3 regions of the Pseudogracilibacillus sp. ICA-222130 genome follow, and region 3 is predicted to be linked to each of the others. Evidence: riboswitches for the same ligand, from Rfam matches in the RefSeq annotation. Region 3 holds a riboswitch; each other region holds the start of a gene.
What was found. Region 3 has a riboswitch for thiamine pyrophosphate ahead of WKT09_RS13125 (LLM class flavin-dependent oxidoreductase). Riboswitches for the same ligand answer to the same signal wherever they lie in the genome.
Positions count from the first base shown of each region.

Region 1: linked by a shared signal. The riboswitch ahead of WKT09_RS07945 (ECF transporter S component) and the one ahead of WKT09_RS13125 (LLM class flavin-dependent oxidoreductase) in region 3 are both predicted to bind thiamine pyrophosphate.
Region 2: linked by a shared signal. The riboswitch ahead of thiD (bifunctional hydroxymethylpyrimidine kinase/phosphomethylpyrimidine kinase) and the one ahead of WKT09_RS13125 (LLM class flavin-dependent oxidoreductase) in region 3 are both predicted to bind thiamine pyrophosphate.

Region 1 is NZ_JBBKBG010000016.1:4,074-8,972, forward strand. Features, by position in the region: gene sufU (Fe-S cluster assembly sulfur transfer protein SufU) at 1-239, shown strand, start outside; gene sufB (Fe-S cluster assembly protein SufB) at 262-1,659, shown strand; gene WKT09_RS07940 (DUF2200 domain-containing protein) at 1,831-2,184, shown strand; TPP riboswitch at 2,341-2,444, shown strand; gene WKT09_RS07945 (ECF transporter S component) at 2,589-3,194, shown strand; gene WKT09_RS07950 (ABC transporter ATP-binding protein) at 3,184-4,827, shown strand; gene WKT09_RS07955 (energy-coupling factor transporter transmembrane component T family protein) at 4,824-4,899, shown strand, end outside.
Region 2 is NZ_JBBKBG010000012.1:46,144-51,042, reverse strand. Features, by position in the region: gene htpX (protease HtpX) at 1-33, opposite strand, end outside; gene WKT09_RS07040 (Spx/MgsR family RNA polymerase-binding regulatory protein) at 124-516, opposite strand; gene WKT09_RS07035 (TetR family transcriptional regulator) at 542-1,156, opposite strand; gene WKT09_RS07030 (YpjP family protein) at 1,333-1,908, opposite strand; gene WKT09_RS07025 (tubby C-terminal domain-like protein) at 2,069-2,647, opposite strand; TPP riboswitch at 2,788-2,902, shown strand; gene thiD (bifunctional hydroxymethylpyrimidine kinase/phosphomethylpyrimidine kinase) at 3,014-3,820, shown strand; gene thiM (hydroxyethylthiazole kinase) at 3,817-4,569, shown strand; gene thiE (thiamine phosphate synthase) at 4,582-4,899, shown strand, end outside.
Region 3 is NZ_JBBKBG010000051.1:178-5,076, reverse strand. Features, by position in the region: gene WKT09_RS13135 (fatty acid desaturase) at 30-1,091, opposite strand; gene WKT09_RS13130 (helix-turn-helix domain-containing protein) at 1,312-1,539, shown strand; gene WKT09_RS13125 (LLM class flavin-dependent oxidoreductase) at 1,578-2,882, opposite strand; TPP riboswitch at 2,992-3,096, opposite strand; gene WKT09_RS13120 (carboxymuconolactone decarboxylase family protein) at 3,114-3,518, opposite strand; gene WKT09_RS13115 (SprT-like domain-containing protein) at 3,606-4,097, opposite strand; gene WKT09_RS13110 (acyl-CoA thioesterase) at 4,153-4,602, opposite strand; gene WKT09_RS13105 (SCP2 sterol-binding domain-containing protein) at 4,615-4,899, opposite strand, start outside.

The sequences.
Region 1 (4,899 bases), on a different contig from region 3:
GATGCTCCATCAGCCTTGCTTCTGCATCGATGATGACGCAAGCGATTAAAGGAAAAACTGTCGAAGAAGCGCTCGCAATGTCAGAGCTATTTTCACAAATGATGCTTGGGAAAGAAATAGATTTTGATGATTTTGGATTAGAAGATATTGAAGCATTACAAGGTGTCTCGAATTTTCCAGCGCGTATTAAATGTGCGACATTAGCATGGAAAGCGATGGAACGAGTACACAAAAAGTAAAAACTTTAAGGAGGTTTTTTACGTGGCTAAAAATGTACCTGAAATTGGTGAATATAAATACGGTTTCCAAGATAAAGACATTTCGGTGTTCCGTACGGAGAGAGGGTTAACGAAAGCTGTCGTGGAAGAAATTTCACGTATGAAGAACGAACCTGAATGGATGTTAGAAGAACGTCTAAAAGCTTTAGACATTTTCTACTCCAAGCCGATGCCTCAATGGGGTGGAGATTTATCTGAGTTAGATTTTGATGAAATTGTTTATTACGTGAAACCAACAGAACAACAAGGAAGAACTTGGGATGAAGTACCTGATGAAATTAAGCGTACGTTTGATGCATTAGGTATTCCTGAGGCAGAACAAAAATATTTAGCAGGGGTTTCTGCTCAGTACGAATCAGAAGTAGTATACCAAAGCTTAGAAGAGGACTTAGAGAAATTAGGAGTAATCTTCTCTGATACGGATTCGGCTTTACAAGAGCATGAAGAATATTTTAAAGAGTATTTCGGAAAAGTTGTACCAGCTTCAGACAATAAATTTGCTGCATTAAATACAGCAGTTTGGTCTGGTGGGTCTTTCATCTACGTACCAAAAGGAGTAGAAGCAAAAGTACCTTTACAAGCATATTTCCGTATTAACTCTGAAAATATGGGACAATTTGAAAGAACACTGATTATCGTGGATGAAGGGGCATCTGTACACTATGTGGAAGGATGTACAGCTCCAACCTATACGACAAACTCATTACACAGTGCGGTAGTAGAAATTTTCGTTCAAAAAGATGCTTCATGCCGTTATACAACTATCCAAAACTGGGCAAACAACGTGTACAACTTAGTTACAAAACGTGCATCGGTGGAAGCGAACGGTTCTATGGAGTGGATTGACGGTAATATGGGATCGAAATTAACGATGAAATACCCATCTGTTTTATTACGTGGGGAAGGTGCACGTGGTGTGACCATTTCCATCGCTATAGCTGGAAAAGGGCAACACCAAGATGCTGGTGCGAAAATGTTCCACTTAGCACCGAATACTTCCTCTTCCATCGTTTCGAAATCTATTTCAAAAGACGGCGGAAAAGTATCGTACCGCGGTATCGTTCACTTCGGACGTAAAGCAGAAGGAGCTCGCTCGAATATCGAGTGTGATACGTTAATTTTAGATAATATTTCCACGTCAGATACGATTCCGTACAACGAAATCTTAAATGACAATATTTCTCTTGAACACGAAGCGAAAGTATCAAAAGTTTCAGAAGAACAGTTATTCTACTTAATGAGTAGAGGACTAGAAGAACAAGAAGCAACAGATATGATCGTAATGGGTTTCATCGAGCCATTCACAAGAGAATTACCAATGGAATATGCAGTAGAAATGAACCGTCTAATCAAATTCGAGATGGAAGGTTCGATTGGTTAATCGCATAAAAATACCTATCACAATGATGATTGTGATAGGTTTTTTTTGTTCGATCAGTTTGGATGAATTGTAAAAAGTGACATCTTGAATGTGCATGTATAGAAAAAATTGCAACAAAGCTAAAGGAATATCATCATGCATGTTTTAGTGTGAAAGGATGGAGGAATGTAAATGAAAAAACATAAAATATATACGATGAGTTTTGCGAGTGTGTACCCACATTATATAACGAAGGCGGAGAGGAAAGGGCGGACGAAGGAAGAAGTAGATGAAATCATTCGTTGGTTGACAGGTTACAGTCAGGAACAACTCGAAACAGAACTTGATAAACAAACAGATTTTGAAACGTTTTTTGCACATGCACCAGCAATGAATGAGGCGAGAACACGTATTAAAGGAGTCATTTGTGGGGTACGCGTGGAAGAGAGCGAAGAACCATTGATGCAGGAAATTCGTTATTTAGATAAATTGATCGATGAATTGGCTAAAGGAAAAACAATGGAGAAAATTTTGCGAAAAAATTAATCGAAAAAAAGATTCCTTAATGTTTAAGCAAATCATCGAGGTCACTTTTGATTATTTACATCATGATGCTCGAATTTTCAGACATTGGAATAAAAATGGAGCTTGACAGTTCGCATGCAATCTCGTACAATCGTAGTTAGAAAATTTCATACATGTTAAAAGCACTAGGGGAGCTATGTTGAATGGCTGAGAAAGGTAAACCTTGACCCTTGGCACCCGATCTAGATAATACTAGCGTGGGGAAGTGTGGCCGGGCATATACTGTATATATGTTATTTTTGTATATTTATATATTCGACTGCATTTCCTTATCGGGATTGCAGTTTTTTTATTGGTGAAAAAAGGAAAGGAGCGATCAACAAACAACAAAGCACGACAATCATAACAAAGGAGTGTATGGACGTATGACAAAAAATTGGAAGTTGAAAGAAATTGTAATGTTATCGATTATTTCGGTTGTTGCTGGGGTACTATATATGTTTTTCGTGTTGTTTGCATCTACTTTACGAAATGTATTAACCCCGATTGGACTTGCGCCATTTAGTTTTGAGTTTGTGTTTGGATTATGGTTTATCGGATCTGTCGTTGCGATGTATATCATTCGGAAGCCTGGGGCAGCCCTTTTTACAGGAATTATTTCAGCTGGGGTTGAAATTTTAGCAGGTGGTCCTGGTGGGGCAAAGGTTTTAATCATTGGGCTTATCCAAGGGGCAGGGATTGAGACGGCATTTCTATTAACGAAATATAACAATTATCGTCTTGGCATACTAATTTTGTCCGGAATGATCGCAGCCATATATAGTTTTGTGTATCAATTATTCGCTTCTGGAAATCTGGATCTTGCTCCCTCTGTACTAATTGGGATGCTTTCGATTCGTTTAATAAGTGGAGCATTGCTAAGTGGTGTACTCGGAAAATGGATAGCAGATAAGTTGGCATGTACAGGTGTATTAGATGGTTATGCATTAGGAAAGGAGGTTAGAAAAAAACGTGAACAAGATGCTGCATAAACGAGTGAACGGTGATGAACATGCAAACGGAAGCAACTGGAGGGAAACAAAGCGTCCATTAGTCACCATTGAAAATTTTTCATTTGCTTATGAATCATTGGAGGAGGCCGTTTTACGGGAGCTGGATGTCACATTGTATGAAAATGAAGTGACATTGCTCATGGGGCCAAGCGGTTCTGGTAAAAGTACATTATCGCTCTGTTTAAATGGACTATACCCGGAAGCGGTGGAAGGAGAAACAGCTGGTTCCATAAGGTTTCGCGGAGAACATTTGCAAGATTCTCCAGCTGGCACATGGAGCAAACAGATCGGTGTCGTCTTTCAAGATCCTGAAGCACAATTTTGCATGATTCATGTTGCCGATGAGTTAGCTTTTACATTGGAAAATATGGCGATAAAAGAGCAAGAAATGGACGAAAAAATCGATGAAGTGCTTTTATTAGTCGGCATGGAAAAATATAAACATCGGAAACTTCACGAATTATCAGGAGGAGAAAAACAGAAAATTGCTTTAGCTGCCGTTCTTTTATTGGAACCGACATTGCTTATTTTAGATGAAGCGACGGTTAATTTGGATCCACATGCAACCGAATCATTTATCAACCTTATCCAACACATTCAAGAAGAACGACAAATGAGCGTATTCATTATCGACCATCAAGCAGATGCATGGTTGAATATGACAGACCGTGTATTATTATTAGGGAAAAATGGTCGCTTGCTACAAGATGCATCCCCAGAAGAAATGTTTACGACGTATAAAGCACAAGTGAAAGAAGCGGGCATTTTTATACCGAAGAAGTTTTCTAGCCATTCTTTTGGTGCTTGTTTGTATACTCGTTCCTCCACGCAAAATCGAAATGAAGCTAAAGACGCTGAAACCGTCATGCGTCTCGAACATGTTACTTATAAACGAAAAACGCGGACGATTTTAAAACAGATTCATATGGACATTCCGAAAGGTGCTTTTATATCTATTCTTGGCAGAAATGGGGCCGGTAAATCTACCTTGCTTGAGTTGATGGCTGGAATTATCCCCCCGACGAAGGGAAAAGTTTATTTCCAACATCGACCTTTACAAAAATGGAAAGAAACGAAACTGCGACAACAATTAGGTTTCGTTTTTCAAAATCCAGAACATCAATTTATTACGGATACGGTTTATGATGAACTTGTCTTTTCCATGCGGTTAAATGAGGAACCACGAGAAAAAATGGAGGCTACCGCCACGTATTTACTCGAACATTTTCAACTTGAAAGTGAGAAGTATCGGAATCCATTTTCGCTAAGTGGAGGGCAAAAGCGGAGGTTAAGTGTTGCTACAGCACTGGATGATACACCAGATATGCTATTATTTGATGAACCGACATTTGGTCAAGATGCGGAAACGACAGCACGATTAATACATACGATATTCGAATTAAGGGAAAAAGGTATTACGATCATGATTGTCACACATGATATGGATCTTGCTGCCATAAGTGATATGGTATACGTGCTCCATGAAGGGGAAATTGCCTATCATGGTGCTCCTGATACATTATGGGAACAGGAAGATCTGTTACGCGCTGCCCATTTACGTCGGCCGTTGGAAGCGAAATATGTGCGACAGAAGGTAGGGGAAATAGGATGAAAGACATGAATCCCGTCATGAAGTTATTGGCAATTTTAGTACCAGGACTATGTCTCAGTCTCTTTTATGATT
Region 2 (4,899 bases), on a different contig from region 3:
TGTTAATAAAAAGTAAAATATTCTTTTTGCCACGAACTTCTTCCTCTCTTTCATAATGTTTCTCTTATTCTACAACATTTCTGTTATAAATAACATCCTTTTCATGTAAAGTATAGTTAATTTTTACACGAAAGCTAAAGAATCATGAATAAATCGTTTGCGTTCTTCTCGAGGGATAAACTGTCGAATATTATACTCATCAAATCCTACTTGTAATTTATCATCCCCTAAAATAATCGGCTGACGTAACAACTTTGGATTTTTATTTACTAATGTATATAAATCATTTAATGAGATATTTTCTAAGTCTAGATCTAATTCTTTATACACATTCGATCTTGTCGCAATAATATCTTTTGTCCCCTCTTCTGTTAATTGTAAAATTTGTTGCATTTCTTTTTTCTTTAAAGGCTTCTTCAAAATATCACGATATTCAAATGGAATATTATGTTCCTCAAACCACCTTCTCGCTTTTCTCGTTGATGCTGTTGAAGAACCATATAATTTGATTTTCATCATGAACCCTCTCTCTTCCTTTTAATTATTTTGCCTTAAATCCTTTTTTCATTAAATTAATTTGTGTCGTAAAATTGTGTAGCACCTTTTCATTTGGTATGTTCACCGCATATTTACGTGCGATGTTACCTAACATCATGGATAATAACATTTGAATCATATGAAATAATTCTTCATCATTTTTTACATTTAAAATGGTCGTATCGACGAGATCCCTTACTTCCTTATATTGTTCACTCAGTACGCTATAATTCATATCACTTAAAAAAGCACGTTCTGTTTCAAAATCTAAATGTAGAAACATATTTTTGAAAAATTGTTTATCATTTTTCCTGTCAATTCGAATGAGTAAGTCTTCACATAAATCACTCACTGCATAAAATATATTCCCGTCATGCTTTTCTAATAAACGAATAAATCGTTTTCTTTTTTCATCTGCATACTGGTTTAATATATAAAAATAAAAATCCTCTTTATCTTGAAAATATTGATAAAAACTACCGCGTGGAATACCCGCCTCTTTTACAATATTCGCAATGGAAGCTTCAAATAATGGAACTCGTGAAAATTCTTTTTCTCCCGCTTCAATTAATACTTCCTGTTTTTCTATAGGTAAATTATAAAAAGTCTGTCTCGGCATCCAAGTTCCTCCTAAGTACAAAGTCAAAATGACACAATGTCACTTCCACTCCATTTCATTATAAATGACACGGTGTCATCTGTCAATAAAAAATGACCTTCTTTGACCAATATGTGACTAAAAAATGACAAAAATAAAAACACTTTATCCTTCCAATGATAAAGTGTTTTTTTGCTTTATTGCGCCATCCATTTCGGTGGCATGTTTTTATCCCAGTATATATTGCCTAATTCATAATGTGTTTCAAACTGATCTTTTCCTAAATGATAGTGGAAATTAAACCAATATCCTTCTTGTGGTTTAAAATCTCGACGAACGTGAAACTTCGCAATTATTTTTTTATCTTTTACATCATATACATTGAATATTCTTTCTCCATACCCTTTTGCAGGGTTTTCCGTGATTTCATAAAATGGCAGTCTGTCTTCTCCTACTTCCGTAAAGATAGACGTTAAAGTGTCCTCCATTTTCGGTAAAATTACTTCTTGAAACTCTTTTTCTAGCTGATTTTCTATCTTCGGTCCAAATTTAACACTCGTTTGTGCAATAGCTTTTTCCATTAATGTAGCAGCTACATCCTCTTCCTCAACATCATATGTAGTTACTTGTTCCGCAACTATATTCGCTTTAGACGAATCATACGTTTTCTCTTCTTTTCCTACATGTGCATCTACATCAAATGACGGAACATATAAACCTAACGTTATGAAAGCGACGAATGCAACGGCAATTTTTCTCATCCAAATTTTCATCGTATCATCTCGCTTTTTATTTTATATATACTTAACTGTATCATTTTACAAGGAAAAATACATGACTTTTAGTCAAATTTAATATTTTTTTAACATTCTATACTACTTTAGCAAATCTCCGATAAAAATGGTGATATGTATATATTTCATCGTCATTTTCTTAAGTTATATAATCTAATAGTTCATTGATGACAGCTGTTTCTGTATCATAGATACGATACATACAATAAATGAGTGATACAAAACCGGGCGTCAGCAATAATGGTGCTACTGTATTATTTACTATTTCTACTTCTATTTTATATGTGTATGTATCAACTTTAATTTTTCCAAATATTGTTTTATCCCATTTTAATGTAATGTTCCCGTCCCAATCTTCATGAGCTTCAAATTTCTTTCCTTTTATTTTTCCCTTTACGTGGAAATACAAATAAATTAGACCTTTCGCATCTTCTAATTGGAACTGTTCATTTGCATCGTGCAAATAAAATGTATATGCATATCCTAGGAATGCCTTTAATCCTTGCTTTTTTACCGCAAAGGACAAGGTGGTCTTTCCAGCATGATTTTGAAATGCGTAAAAAGTTCCTTTCCTGATTTGCTCCTCCTCTAAAAACCCATCTTCATTAAACGTTCGAACGATTGTTCCAACTGAAGAATCTTCTTCATCCAATACAGGAATCGTTTTTTGTTTTGAGAAAAAGAACACATCTTTAAAATGATAGATTATATTCGACATCCATGTCACCATCCAATCCTTTTTAAAATTATACCACACTACAGTCTTACAGTAAGTACGTTTACGGGATATACGCGCAAATGAAATGCGTTCTTTTCCTCCTTATGACAAGTAGAACATAATCTGCTATACTAGAGTCAGAAATCTACTAGGGGTGCCTTTTGCGTGGAAGGCTGAGAAGAAGTGCGTGACATTTCTAACCCTCGTGAACCTGATCTAGTTCGAACTAGCGGAGGGAAGTAGGAATCCATGGCTTTTTTTGCAGTCGAACCAGATTCTCTCACGAGGAATCTGGTTTTTTTATGGAAAAATATATATTTTATAACGTCATATACATCCCTAAAATCAAACAAAGGAGCAAATCAAATGAAAGATATTACATGTGCATTAACCATTGCAGGTACAGATCCTACAGGAGGCGCAGGAATACAAGCTGATTTAAAAACATTTCAAGAATTACAAACATATGGCATGAGCATTATTACATCTGTCGTCGCACAAAATACGACAGGGGTTCAAGCGATTGAACATATATCTTTGGAGATGATTGAACAACAATTAGATTCTGTATTTTCAGATGTTCCTGTAGATGCTGTTAAGACAGGAATGATTGCAAACATTGATATGATGAAAATAATAAAGAAAAAGCTCGACGGAAAAAATCTCCCACTCGTAATTGATCCTGTTATGGTTGCTACAAGTGGAGACCATTTAATTAATGAAGAGGCCCGTGACTTCTTACGAGATGAATTATTAGCTTATGCGACTGTTGTTACACCGAACTTACCGGAGGCTGAATTTTTAACGAACATGACCATTTCGACATTCGATGATATGAAAAAAGCTGCCGAAAAAATTGTTCATACGTATGGAGCAAAAGCAGCACTTGTAAAAGGAGGCCATTTAAGCAAAGACAACGATGCAACAGACTTCTTATATGATGGAAACGACATGCATGTATTTACAAAAAAACGAATTGATACAAAACATACACATGGAACAGGTTGTACGTATTCCGCAGCCATTACCGCCCATCTTGCACAAGGTCTTTCTTTATATGAAGCAGTGGAAAAAGGAAAAGAATTTATTCAAGCTGCTATTGAAGAATCTATTCCACTTGGTGCTGGTAGTGGGCCAACAAAACATTGGGCCATTAGAGGGAGACAAGTATGAATATAAATGAAAACATCATGAAAAAGGCTCCTCTCGTCCACTGTTTAACGAATAATGTCGTCAAAAACTTTACCGCTAATGGGTTACTCGCCATTGGTGCCTCACCTATTATGGCCGATAACCCGATGGAAGTTAGTGAAGTCGCTAAAAAAGCAGATGCTATTTTAATTAACACGGGTACATTAATGGATTCAGATATGGAAGCAATGCTTACTACTGGAACGGTTGCAAATAATCATCAAAAACCAATCGTATTAGATCCTGTAGCAGTCGGTTCCTCTTCTTTTCGAAAACAAGCTTGCCTTAAATTTCTACATGCCATAAATTTCACGGTGATTAAAGGAAATGCAGGGGAAATGGCCGCATTAGTCGATGAAAAAGTGGCAATGAAAGGCGTTGATTCTGTCGATCCTCCAATAGAAACAACGAAATTAATTGCTAAAAAAGTTGCAACGAAATTCCAGACAATCGCGGTGATTACAGGGGCAAAAGACGTTATTTCCAATGGAAGAGAAACATATATAAATGAACACGGGCACGAAATGTTAACACGTATAACTGGTGCAGGTTGTTTATTAGGTGCTATTATTGGGGCGAATGTAGCATGTGAGGTGGATCCTTTTAAAGCAACCTATCAGATAATCGAATTTTATACAAAAGCTGCGGAGCGAGCAATGGCATCTTCCAATGTCCATGGCCCTGGAACTTTCCAAGTTCACTTTTTAGATGCATTACATCACGTCGATTAGGAGAGAAAGAGGATGAACAGAAATATATTACGAAAATATTTTATTATGGGAAGCCAAGATTGCCCCAAAGATAGAACACCTGAAACGATCTTACGAGAAGCAATTCAAGGTGGGATCACTATCTATCAATTTCGTGAAAAAGGGAAAGGAAGTTTACAAGGGGAAGAAAAAATTGCCCTTGGTAAATCATTACGAGCAATCTGTCAGGAAGCAAATATCCCGTTTATAATAAATAATGATGTCGAATTAATCGATGTACTACATGCTGACGGCATTCATGTTGGTCAATCGGATGAACCGGTTAAAAAGATCCGTGAAAAATACCCACAT
Region 3 (4,899 bases):
ACTAGCATAACTTTACACCTGTATGTCTATTAATTGATTCTCGTTTTGTTCGAATGTTTTACCACACGATTCTGTCTTGTTTCGTTTGCCTTTGCAAGCTGACGCTGCTTCCATGTTTTAAAGGTAATAAAATTTTGTGCTTCTGCATCATATAATTTATAACGCAAAGAATCTAGACTTGTTTTAAGTGTAATCGTTGTTGCATATTGTAAATCTGGTGTCGTTTCATGTGCCTCTTCTAAATAATAGTTCGGAATACGTGGTGCTAAATGATGTACGTGGTGGAATCCAATATTTCCTGTTAACCATTGTAAAAACTTTGGCAACTCATAATATGAACTTCCTTCGACTGCTGCCTTCACATAATTCCACTCGGATTCCTCTTCAAAATACGAATCTTCAAATGTATGTTGAATATAAAATAACCAGATTCCTAATGTAGCAGCAATATACATCGATATTCCATGCACGATTAAGAATGGTACGAAACCAACAAATATGATGATTAAAGACGTTCCAATAAGTAATATAGCATTAATGAGGTACGTATTATTTTTCTCTTTTTGCTTCGCATCCGCTCTATTGCGTCGGTTTGACACAAGCACTAAATATAATGGGCCAAAGCCAAACATAATTATCGGATTACGGTATAATCGATATTTCAGTCTTTCCCATTTTGTCGCCTCATCATATTCTTCTATCGTCATTACCCAAATATCTCCAATACCACGTTCATCTAAATTGGAACTAGAAGCATGGTGAATGGCGTGTTCTCGTTTCCATTTTTCATACGGAAAACTTGTTAACACACCTGTAATCGTTCCTAACACATTATTTTTTCGTTTATCATGGTAAAAAGATCCATGTGTACAATCGTGAAAAATAATGAATGTACGAACGATTAGTCCTGCTGCTACCACGGATAAACCTATCGCAACATACATATTAATCGGTACCATTATATATGCGATAATCCAAGTAGCAATTAACGGTACGATCGTATTAAAAATTTGGATCGTACTTTTTTTATGATCCGCAAATGTATACGGTTTTACTTGTTGATGTAATTTTCTCGTTTTCTCTTTTGACATTTTTCTCCCCCTCATAGGCATCCTATTTTAGTATAAGAGAGTGAAAATCTTTTTATTAGACATAAATGTCATCATTTCTATATGACAAATGTCATATCAAATAAAGGATAAACGTATAAATCATTCATTTCACGCACTTTTCATACATTTTTTCATAAAATAAACTGACTAAATAATTCCCTTCTACATGCATCTCACCGACAGCAAGGAGGGGGACCATTTGAACGACTCGAAAAACTTTCACCAACAAAGCGTACTAACAAAACGTGAAAGAGAAGTATTTACGATACTTTTACAAGACAAAACAACAAAGGAAATCGCGGAAGAACTATTTATATCCGAAAAAACTGTTCGAAATCACATTTCAAACGTTATCCAAAAGTTGGGTGTAAAAGGTCGTGCACAGGCAGTGATAGAGCTTGTTAGAATGGGGGAATTATCATTATAACGAAAACCGACTTTCACGATCGAAAGTCGGTTTTTCTATTATTCTTCCAGTTGAAAATGTTCACGTAAGGTTGTCCCTTCATAAGCAATTCTATATAATCCACGCTTCTGTAATTCGGGAATAATACATTCTACGAAATCTTCTAAACTATGTGGAAAAGATGGTGGCATGAGATTAAATCCATCAGCAATTCCTTCTTTGAACCATATTTCCATTTCATCGACAATTTCCTCAGGTGTTCCAATTAAAGTCAAATGACCTCCACCAGCATTTAAATAGCTTAATAATTCTCTTACGGTCGGATCTTTATCACGAATAATTTCTAAAATCGTTTTATAACGTCCTACTGGTCCAGTAAATTCCTCAACTGGTGGAAGAGCTGGCACCTTTTTATCTAAATCCCATTTAGAACAATCTTGCCCAATGAAAATACTTAATTGATGTAAAATGGTGTCTGTATCCAACAGCTTATCTAATTTCGCTTTTTTCTCAAGTGCTTCTTCACGAGTTTTACCAACATACGTTACTAACCCCGGAAAAATTTTAATATGTCTATTTTTCTCGCCACGTTCGCAAACAGCTTGATCTATCTTTTCTCTAAATTCCTTTGCCTGTCTTCGGTTCCAGGAAACAGAATAAACTGCATCAGCATACTGAGCTGCTAATGTAATTCCCGGATTCGATGCACCTGCTTGCATCAATACCGGACGGCCTTGTGGACTTTTTGGAGTCGTAAGTGGACCACGCACTTGAAAATATTTTCCTACATGATCTATTGGTTTTATTTTATTTGGACACATTAATTGTTTCGTCTTTTTATCATGAATAAAATCTGCTTCATCCCATGAATCGAACAATTTTGTTACAACATCTGCAAATTCTGTCGCTTTTTCATAACGTTTCGCATGGATTGGAAGTTTTTCCATACTATGATTTTGTGCCTCTACATCTGTCATCGATGTAACGAGGTTCCAACCAACACGTCCACCAGTCACATGATCCAAACTTAAGATTTGTCTTGCAGCAGTAAATGGATTGGAAAATGTACTCGAAATAGTAGCTACTAAGCCAACATTGTTTGTTACTTGCGATATCGCTGTTAAATTAACAATCGGATCAAACCAAAACGCAGGCATCACATTCGCACTAATACCTTGAAACGATTGATTATCTGCGAAAAACACAGCATCAAACAATCCCTTTTCTGCAATTTGCGCTAATTCTTGATAATATGTAATATCTCCAATACGTTCAACACTTGAATCTGGACTTAACCATGCAGCTTGATGGTGACCACAACCTATCACTAATACGCCAATATGCATCTGTTTATGTTTCGTCATGTTTCATTCTCCTTTTTATCTATTAAAAAAACGCAACCTTCCTAATAACCATAGGAAAATTGCGTACATATACAAAATAATATGTAAAGAAACAGAATTCGTTCCATGTACATACATTGATACACTTTCCTACGCTAGTATGAACTAGTTCAGGTTCAAAGGGTTCGAGGATAACCTCATCTCAGTTTTGTAAAAAACACCCCTAGTGACTCTATTCAATTCATAAATTTTTCACTTCGTTTTTACTGTAATCCCTTGTTCATTAAAAACTTTTTGTACTGCTTTTAATCCATTTAATACTTTTGGAAATCCAGCATATGGTAATATATGAATAATTGCACCAACGATTTCTTCTGGAGTTAACCCAACTTTAATTCCTGTTTTTACATGCATTTCAATTTGTGGGATCCCTTGAGCAACTAATGATGCCATTGTCACTAACACTTTTTGTTTTGGGTCAATGCCTTCTCTACCATAAATATCTCCAAAGGCAAATTCCACCACAAAATCTTCTAAATCTGGTGCCAAATCTTTAAAACCTGCTCCAATATCCATATGTCCTTCTGGATGATGCTGATCTACTAAATTAAACTCCTTTAATACATCCATTCCTTTTTCATACCGTTCGCTTGCCATGTATATGCCTCCATTAATGTTGAAATTTTCAAAATACTCCTATTTCCATGCTAATACATTTCTAACGTTTGAACAAGTAAATGAATGTTACACCTTTGAAAATTGCTTCCCATCATATTTTCTTGTTTCAATTATTGTTATTTTTCCATTGCAACATTTTGTACGATATTTTTTGGGCGTTTTACTTAATTGTTTACGGTTAGTTTCATACGTGCGTGCACATGTTTCACAACGAAAAAGATAAAACAAACCAATTTTCATCGTATTGGTACTTGGGGCATTATGTTGTCGTAACGTTTGCTCAAATATTGGAGCGCCATCTCGCATCACTTTCCCTTGCATATGTAATGCATAATGAATACATTCATGTTTAATAATGCCTTTTATCACATCTTCCGTACCATAATCTAATGTTTTTCCTGCAATTTCGATTCGTACTGGAAGATGTTTATTCGTCATGACATACCTACCATAGGAAGAACGAAGAAGATTATTCCGAACGATTGGAATGGTTAAGTCGATATGAAAATTGGTACGTAAGAATTGGGTAGCAAATTCGGTTAATTCTTCCTCTTTCACTGTATACACCTCAATAAATAGCATACCATATAATAAAAAAAACTGACATATATCGTCAGTTTTGTAGCATGAAAATTTTATCCCTTTTTTCTTCATTAATTGCGACTGGTTTTCCTGTATGCTTATTAATATTTACGATAGAACCACGACCAGTTAAACAAACCTCTCCATTTTCTTGCACACCCATGTAGTGAATATCTAATGAGCTGCTTCCAAGTCGATTTGCTTTCACGTATAGTTGAATCGTTTCTCCAAAAAATACTTGTTTTAAATAATCACATTGCAAATCTGCTACGACAGGAACGTCTTCCGCTTTATCAAAATCTTGAAACAAGCCAACTGCTTTAAAGTATTCAATACGTGCTTCTTCAAAATATATAAATGGAGAAACATTATTCATATGACCAAACATATCCGTTTCAGAAAATCGAATTTTAATTGGTACGTGAAACTTAAATTCTTCTTTCCAAGTATCAAAATTATCTATATATGTTGCTTTTGTCATATAAATCGCTCCTTAAAATGATAGTTTCTTTAACATATTTTCTAATTTTAATGCAAGTCCAATATCTCCTTTTACTTTTAATCTTCCCATCATAAATGTAGCGGTTGCATTTAAATCTCCTTGCAATAATTTTTTAAAATTCTTTTCACTCATCGCAAGTGTACACTGGGCATCATTGATTTTCCCTTCTGTAATGGTCGCAATGCCCTCTGTCAATTCAAGGCTATAGACTACTTCCTCACTTGCTTTAATCTCGAATACAAAACTTCCATTCACTGTTTCAATGATCGATTTGTT